2 regions of the Pseudoduganella sp. UC29_71 genome follow, and region 2 is predicted to be linked to the other one. Evidence: riboswitches for the same ligand, from Rfam matches in the RefSeq annotation. Region 2 holds a riboswitch; the other holds the start of a gene.
What was found. Region 2 has a riboswitch for thiamine pyrophosphate ahead of ACFJI2_RS05475 (TonB-dependent siderophore receptor). Riboswitches for the same ligand answer to the same signal wherever they lie in the genome.
Positions count from the first base shown of each region.

Region 1: linked by a shared signal. The riboswitch ahead of thiC (phosphomethylpyrimidine synthase ThiC) and the one ahead of ACFJI2_RS05475 (TonB-dependent siderophore receptor) in region 2 are both predicted to bind thiamine pyrophosphate.

Region 1 is NZ_CP170549.1:152,581-156,960, reverse strand. It holds gene ACFJI2_RS00710 (thiazole synthase) at 1-509, opposite strand, end outside; gene thiS (sulfur carrier protein ThiS) at 619-828, opposite strand; gene thiC (phosphomethylpyrimidine synthase ThiC) at 842-2,722, opposite strand; TPP riboswitch at 2,818-2,920, opposite strand; gene ACFJI2_RS00695 (M20/M25/M40 family metallo-hydrolase) at 3,015-4,380, opposite strand, start outside.
Region 2 is NZ_CP170549.1:1,230,406-1,234,785, reverse strand. It holds gene ACFJI2_RS05490 (STY0301 family protein) at 1-781, opposite strand, end outside; gene ACFJI2_RS05485 (GFA family protein) at 921-1,331, opposite strand; gene ACFJI2_RS05480 (iron-containing alcohol dehydrogenase) at 1,450-2,610, shown strand; TPP riboswitch at 2,625-2,724, shown strand; gene ACFJI2_RS05475 (TonB-dependent siderophore receptor) at 2,773-4,380, shown strand, end outside.

The sequences.
Region 1 (4,380 bases), 1.1 Mb from region 2:
CCGGAGCCGATCAGCGAGGCCAGCGGCATCACCGCCACGCAGCCGATATCCTCCAGCATGCGCGCCTGGATCGGATCGTCGCTGCAGTACACCATCACATCGAAGCCATCCTTCACCAGCTCCCTGGCCGCCACCAGCGTTTCCGGCATGTTGGGGAACAGGGTCTTCTCGTCGCCCAGCACTTCCAGCTTCACCAGCTTGTGGCCGTTGAGCAGCTCGCGCGCCATTTGCAGCGTATACACCGCGTCCTTGGCCGAATAGCAGCCGGCCGTGTTGGGCAGGATGGTGTACTGCGACGGCGGCAGCACGTCCAGCAGGCTGGGCGCCTTCGGGTCCTGGCCGATGTTCACGCGGCGGATCGCCACGGTGATGATTTCCGCCGCCGCCGCGTCGGTCGCTTCGCGGGTCTGCTGCAGGTCCTTGTACTTGCCGCTGCCTACCAGCAGGCGCGAGTTGTAGCTTTTTCCTGCGATGGTCAGCAGGTCGTCGTTTTGATACTGGTCACGCATCTTTTTCTCCATGTTGTTTTGGGCCGCGTGGTGGCGGGTTACGGCCGGCGCACATACGGCGCATGTCTGTACGTAGGGCGGGTTAGGCGGCACGCCGTAACCCGCCAACTCAGCCGCCGCCAATGGCGCGCACGATGTCCACCTTGTCCCGCGCCTGCAGGGCGCGTTCGCCCCAGGCCTGGCGCGGCACCACGGTGCGGTTCACCGCCAGCGCCAGCGCCTGGTGCGCCAGCCCCAGCTCCTCCACCAGCGCCTGCAGGCTGTGCTGCGGCGGCACGCTGCGCGGCTCGCCGTTCAGTTCAATCGCGATATCGGTCATGCATCCCTCCCGCTTACGCCTTGCTGTAGAGCTGCGCGCCCTTCTTCACGAACTCCACCGCCTTCTCCTGCATGCCCTGCGCGGCGTAGTCGCGCACTTCCTGCGTGATCTTCATGGAGCAGAAATGCGGGCCGCACATGGAACAGAAATGCGCCACCTTGGCACTGTCCTTCGGCAGCGTCTCGTCGTGGAATGAACGCGCCTTGTCCGGGTCCAGGCCGATGTTGAACTGGTCTTCCCAGCGGAACTCGAAGCGCGCCTTGGACAGGGCGTTGTCGCGGATCTGCGCGCCCGGATGGCCCTTGGCCAGGTCGGCCGCGTGCGCCGCGATCTTGTAGGTGATGATGCCGTCCTTGACATCGTCCTTGTTCGGCAGCCCCAGGTGTTCCTTGGGCGTGACGTAGCACAGCATGGCCGTGCCGTACCAGCCGATCAGCGCCGCGCCGATGCCGGACGTGATGTGGTCGTAGCCCGGCGCGATGTCGGTGGTCAGCGGTCCCAGCGTGTAGAACGGCGCTTCGCTGCACTGCTCCAGCTGCAGGTCCATGTTCTCCTTGATCAGCTGCATCGGCACGTGGCCGGGGCCTTCGATCATCACCTGCACGTCGTGCTTCCACGCGATCTGGGTCAGCTCGCCGAGCGTTTTCAGTTCGCCCAGCTGCGCCTCATCGTTGGCATCGTAGATCGAGCCCGGACGCAGGCCGTCGCCGAGGCTGAAGGACACGTCATAAGCCTTCATGATCTGGCAGATTTCTTCGAAGTGCGTGTACAGGAAGGATTCCTTGTGGTGCGCCAGGCACCACTTGGCCATGATGGAGCCGCCGCGCGAGACGATGCCGGTCAGGCGCTTGGCCGTCAGCGGCACGTAGCGCAGCAGCACGCCGGCGTGGATGGTGAAGTAGTCCACGCCCTGCTCCGCCTGTTCGATCAGCGTGTCGCGGAAAATTTCCCAGGTCAGGTCCTCGGCCTTGCCGTTCACCTTCTCCAGCGCCTGGTAGATCGGCACCGTGCCGATCGGTACCGGACTGTTGCGGATGATCCATTCGCGCGTTTCGTGGATATGCTTGCCGGTGGACAGATCCATCACGTTGTCGCCGCCCCAGCGGATGGCCCAGGTCATCTTCTCCACTTCCTCGCCGATGGACGAGGTGACGGCGGAGTTGCCGATGTTGGCGTTGATCTTGACCAGGAAATTGCGGCCAATGATCATCGGCTCCACTTCCGGGTGGTTGATGTTGGCGGGGATGATGGCGCGGCCGCGGGCGAGTTCCTCGCGCACGAATTCGGGCGTGATCTCAGCGGGAATGGAGGCGCCGTAGTTCTGGCCCGGATGCTGGCGGCCCATCATTTCAGCCATGCGCTCGCCCATCGGGCCGGACGCCTTCAGCTCTTCCAGGTATTCGCGGCGGCGCAGGTTCTCGCGGATGGCGACGAACTCCATTTCAGGCGTGATGATGCCCTGGCGCGCGTAGTGCATCTGCGAGACGTTGCGGCCAGCCTTGGCGCGGCGCGGCTTGCGCGTCAGGTTGAAACGCAGTTCGGCCAGCGCGGGATCGTTCAGGCGCTCCTGGCCGTATTCGGAGCTCGGGCCGTCCAGTTCTTCGGTGTCGTCGCGGTCCAGTATCCACGGCAGGCGCGGCGTGGCCAGGCCGGAGCGAATGTCGATCTGCACGTCCGGGTCGGTATAGGGGCCGGAGGTGTCATAGACATAGATGGGCGGATTTTTCTCGTGGCCGAACGAGGCGGAGGTGTCGGACTGCGAAATCTCGCGCATGGGCACGCGGATATCCGGGCGGCTGCCCTCGACGTAGATCTTGCGGGAATTGGGAAGCGGCGCGATGGCTGCGCTGTCCACTTCGGCGGTGGCGGACAGGAATTTCGGATTGGCGTTCATTTGGCTCCTTTGTTAGCTACAGGAGCCAGCAAAGGAGGATTCGGCAAATCCGTGCAGCGTCGCACAACCCAAAAGCGCGGGCGCGCGGCGTGGCGGATGGAGGCCTAAAGCTTCCCTTCGCTGGCATTATCCAGATCAGGTTCGGAGGGTATTTCTCACCCGCGCCGCTTTCGCGACGCAGGACCCCTAGCGTGTGCCGCCTTGCGGCAGCGATTCGAATTATACATCTCCCGCAGCTGCGTACAACTTATATTCGAAACAATAATTCGGCAATACCACCTATTGCGACTACCTATTGCGGGCGGTACGTTACCGTCAGGGTATAGCTGGAGGCGGCGTAGCCGTTCAGCAGCACGTAGACATCGCCGTTGGCGGCCAGGGTGATGGTACAGGCCTCGGTGCTGGTGGAGCCGTCGGACTTGCAGTCATAGCTGCTGGTGGTGGGCACGCTGGTCTTGCGCACGTACAGGTCGGCGTCTCCGCTGCCGGTGGTGGACGCCTTGAAACTGCCGGCGCCGGCCTTGAAGGGGCCGAAGCTGCGGGTCTGGCCGCGCGTCAGGCTGCCGCTGAAGGTTTCCACCTTGTCAGGCAGCGGCACCACGCCGGGGCCGTCGCTGCCCAGTTCCACCGCGAACGTCAGGCCCAGGCGCGCAAACTTGAGCGCGTGGTCGGCCTGGTTGCCGCTGTTGGCGTAGGTGTCGTTGGCGGTGTGGATGTAGGGGTTGTCCTGAATGAAGGAGGTCTCGAACGGCATCGAGGCCCAATAGCCTTGCGCAGTCCAGGAGGCGTGGTCCGAGCAGCCGTAGCCGCACTTGTCGTAGCCTATCGTCAGCGTGGGCTGGTAGGTGGTGATCAGGTTGGCGACAAAGGTGTTCTGCTGGCTGTCGGTGTAATCGGTGTAGAGGTAGATGTCGGCCGGGGAACCCTTGTAGTTGGTCATATCAAGCTGCATCACGCCGACCACGTTGACGTTGTTGGTCTTGTGGTACTGCGCGATTTCCTGCGAGCCGCGCAGGCCGACTTCCTCGGCGGCGTAGCCTATCATCTTGATGGTGCGGCGCGGCTTGTAGCCGCTGGCAATAATGACGCGCAGCGCCTCGGTCATGCTGGCGATGCCGGAGGCGTCGTCGTCCGCGCCGGGCGCGCGGGTCGATTCGCCGGTGCTGCTGCCGCTGATCGAATCCAGGTGGCCGCCCAGCACCACGACTTCGGACGCGTTGTCCGTGCCGGCGATGGTGGCGATGACCGACTTCTGCGGATAGGCCGCATGCGTGAACTGGGTCACCGTGATATCGCTGCGGCCGGCCGCCATGGTGGTCCACTTCTGCTTCAGCCAGTTCGACGCGGCCACGCCGCTAGTGGTGGTGTAGTAGCGGTTGGTGTGCGCGGACAGGTCGATAATGGTCTGGGCGATATTGGAGGCCTGCATTTGCGGCAGCAGCGGATTGATGACGGTCTGCTGGTCGATCACGTAGGATGGGCGCGGCACGGCCAGCGCCGCCAGCGTCGTCTTGGGCGCCAGCGCGGAGATGCCGGCCGCCTCGCTCACGTGCGCCATGAAGCCGCCGCAGCGGCGCAGCTCCTTGTGCACGGCCGCCGACAGCGTCAGCATCTGCTGCTCGCTCACCTCCACCAGGTGGACCTTTTCCTGCGCAGCC
Region 2 (4,380 bases):
AGTACCACCACAAGAGCTGGCCCTCGGCCTTTAAAAGCGACTCGCCGAAATGGGTGTGCGACGCAAGCGCTATCCTGATGGGTCCATATTCCTGCACCAGATGCTCGAACTTCATCTTGTTCGCCCTGGAAGTGGCATGCAGCGCCGCCGATGGGAGATAGCGCTGCCTGAAGGTGCCTTTAGTCTGGCCGATATACACTACATCGCTTTCCCCCCTAAGACGGGGAATAGGCTTTTCCGTGCGAAATACATAGACAATATTCTTTTCTATGCTCGCTTCCTCATGTCCATAGACGCGCCGGAACGTCACTTCGTCGACTGAAGTAATGCGTTCCGGGAGCACGCGAAACAGGTCCAGTGCATCGCCAAATTTTTCTGCTGTTAAAAGCACTGAATACCGTCCTCCATACTCCACTCCAGTTTCCCAGGGAACCGCACAGCCAAGTTTGCCGTATTTCCACATAGAAATGCAAGTCCGGAGAGGCCGCCATCGGTCACACTCGATTCGCTTCGTGCTGGCAAACCGGGGCGTGTAATCCAGCGTTACGCGGCACTGTTTTGTGGCGGGCGGCAGGTTGCGGTTCAGCGCCAGCGAGGTTCCCGTGTAGGAGCGCACCAGCCACGGCTGCTGCGGGGCGACGAAGTCGTAGATCAGGACCTTGTCCTTGCCGTGTTGTGTCTCAGCGGAGTGCATGAGCGCAGCCATTCTTTCAGGCGGACCGTCAGCGAATCCGCCGAAAAAGTAGGGATGGTTTCCCTCATCATCCTCGTCAAAGGCCACCCAGGCATTGTCAGCCTGTCATCCTCCTGTTCGACAAAAAAGGATCACTGTTGCGGCCTGAGGGAAAACCCTTTTGACTGCGCACAAGAAAATGCGGTGAAACGTGCCGCGTCCGGCGCCAGCACTGGGAAACGCAAGCTTAGGGTGTGCGGCTGCGTGGATAACGCGGCAGGCCGTCGCCGAGGTGCAGCCAGCCTAACTGGCCCTCCACCTGGGTATGGTCGAGCGGCGGCAGCACTTCGGGGTCGTCAAGGCTGCAGGTGGTGACGTCGATGAAGCCGGGGCCGCTGGCGGATTCGTAGGTCAGGTGGGCGCCGCAGCGGGCGCAGAAGCAGCGCGTGACACCCGGGCTGGATGCGAAGCACTGCGGCGCGCCCAGCGTGTAGCGGAAACCCGCCAGCGGGATGGTGAACCAGGCCACGCATGGCGCGCCGGCGATGCTGCGGCAACTTTCACAGTGGCACAGCGTGCTGCCAGCCACGGGGCCGCGCGCTTCGTAGCGCACCGCGCCGCAATAGCAGCCGCCGGTCCAGGCAGTTTGGGTATCCATGTCGTCCTCCCGATGGCGTTTACTGCATTGTAGGCGCCAACGCGTTTTCCGTCGCTGAGCGATAATGGCGGGCTCAAGCCAGCCACATCTGGCCAGCCATATCTATCAGGAGCACGCCTTGCTTAACTTCGACTTTTACAATCCCACTCAAATCCTGTTCGGCCAGGGCCAGATCGCGGCCATTACGCCGCTGGTGCCGGCCGGCGCGCGCGTGATGATGCTGTACGGCGGCGGCAGCATCAAGCGCAACGGCGTCTACGAGGAAGTGAAGGCGGCACTGAGCGGCCATACGGTCATCGAATTCTCCGGCATCGAGCCCAACCCGCACTACGAAACGCTGATGAAGGCGGTGGACATCGTGAAGGCCGAGAAGATCGACTTCCTGCTGGCCGTGGGCGGCGGCTCGGTGATTGACGGCACCAAGTTCGTGGCCGCGGCGGCGCTGTTCGGCGACGAAGACCCGTGGCTGATCCTGAAAAAAGGCGGCACCAACATCAGCGCCGCCCTGCCCTTCGGCAGCGTGCTGACCTTGCCCGCCACCGGCTCGGAGATGAACGCGGCTAGCGTCGTCACGCGCGCGGCCACGCAGGAAAAGCGCGCCTTCCACAGCCGCCATGTGTTCCCGCAGTTTTCCGTGCTGGACCCGGGCAAGACCTTCACGCTGCCGCTGCGCCAGGTGGGCAACGGCGTGGTCGACGCCTTCGTGCACGTGATGGAGCAATACATGACCTACCCTGTGAACGCGCCGGTGCAGGACCGCTGGGCCGAAGGCCTGCTGCTCACGCTGATCGAGGAAGGCCCGAGAACGCTGGCCGAGCCGGACAACCTGGATGCGCGCGCCAACGTGATGTGGAGCGCCACCATGGCGCTGAACGGCGTGATCGGCGTGGGCGTGCCGCAGGACTGGGCCACCCACCTGATCGGCCACGAGCTGACCGCCCTGTACCACCTGGACCACGCGCAGACGCTGGCCGTCGTCCTGCCGGGCATCCTCACGGTGCGCCAGCAAGCCAAGCGCGCCAAGCTGCTGCAGTATGCGGCGCGCGTATGGGGCATCAGCGAGGGCGATGAGGACAGCCGCATCGCCGCCGCCATCGCGCGCACGCGCGGCTTCTTCGAGCAGATGGGCGTGAAGACGCGCCTGTCCGGCTACGGGCTGGACGCCGCCGCGATCGACGCCGTGGTGGCCGCGCTGGAGGCGCACAAGATGGTGAAGCTGGGCGAACATCGTGACGTGGACGCCGCAGCCGCCCGCGCGGCGCTGGAGCTCAGCTTGTAAATCATGTTACACTTGTAATTCGCTAGGGGTCCTGGGAACGCGTTTTCCGGGTGAGAGATACCCTTCGTACCTGATCTGGATAATGCCAGCGAAGGAAAGCGCAAAGTTGTTTCCCCTCCTTTGTTCCCTTCCGTTGGCTCCCTTTGTTGATGAGAGCCCAAAATGTCCGCACGAAATTTAGCAGTTAGCACGATCGCCCTGGCGGTCTCCCAAGCCTTTGCCGTTTCCGCCTTCGCCGAGGATGCGCCCGCCGCGCCGGCCGAAGCCACCATGGCCGACGTGGTCGTCATCACCGGCAAGACCGGCGCCCAGGGTGCTTCCGTGGCCGGCTTCACCGATATGCCGCTGCTGAACACGCCGGCCTCCGTGACGGTGCTGAACCGCGAGAAGATGCAGGAGCTGAACATCCGCTCCACCACCGACGCCGCCAAGTTCGACGCCAGCATCAGCGACGCCTACAACGCGGTCGGCTATGCAGAGCAGTTCTCGATCCGCGGCTTCAATCTTGATAACGGCAGCAGCTACCGCAAGGACGGCCTGATCATCCCGGGCGACACCCAGATCCCGCTGGAGAACAAGGAATCCATCGAAGTGCTGAAAGGCCTGGCTGGCCTGCAGGCCGGCATGGCCACGCCGGGCGGCATCATCAACTATGTGACCAAGCGCCCTACCGCTACGCCGCTGCGCTCGGTCACCATAGAAGCGAGCGAACGCGGCACGCTGCTGGGCGCCGTGGACGTGGGCGGCCGCTTCGAAGACCGCCGGTTTGGCTACCGCGTAAACGTGGCCAGCGAGCGCCTGCGCTCCTACGTCAAGGGCGCCGACGGCCACCGCAACTTCGTCTCGGGCGCCTTCGACTGGCAGATTTCGCCGCAGGCGCTGCTGCAGCTGGACGCGGACTACCAGAAAAAGTCGCAGGTGTCCGTGCCCGGCTTCCAGCTGATTGACAACCAGACGCTGCCCAACATCCCGGCCGATACCATGCTGAACAACCAGCCGTGGAGCTACCCGGTGCAGACCGAGAGCAGCAACATCGGCGCGCGCTTCACCTACCAGTTCAACCAGAACTGGAACGCCACCGTGAGCGCCAACAGCCACTCCTTCAAGCGCGACGACTACACCGCCTTCCCTTACGGCTGCGGCGCGCAGAATCTGTATCCCGGCTTCTGCTCCAACGGCGACTACGACGTGTACGACTACGTGAGCCTGGGCGAGCGCAAGAAGCCGCAATCCGTGCAGGCCATGGTGCAGGGTAAATTCGCCACCGGCGGCGTCAAGCACGCCGTCACGGCCGGCTATTCCTTCTTCAGGAACAGCGAGAAGTGGGGCGACGATGTCTATGAATACGCGGGCACCAGCAATATCTACCACCCGGTGGTGGTGCAGCCGACCGGCTTGACCAGCGGCCCGGTGACCGAGCGCCGCAGCGACCGCGAACGCGCCGTGTTCTTCCAGGACGTAGCGAGCCTGACCGACCAGCTCACGCTGCATGCCGGCGCGCGCCATACCCAGGTTGAGCGCAACCAGCTGGCCGCCGTGGCGCCCACCGACGAAAGCTTCTGGCTGCCGAACGTGTCGCTGGTGTTTGCGCCGCGCGCCAACGTGTCGGCTTACGCCAGCTGGGCCGAGGGCCTGGAGCGCGGCGGCATCGCGCCCAAGCTGACGAACAACCAGAAGCAGGCGCTGTCGCCGTCGCTGTCCAAGCAGATCGAACTGGGCGTGAAGGCGGACCTGTACAAGGACCTGAGCCTGGCCATGGCCGTGTTCCAG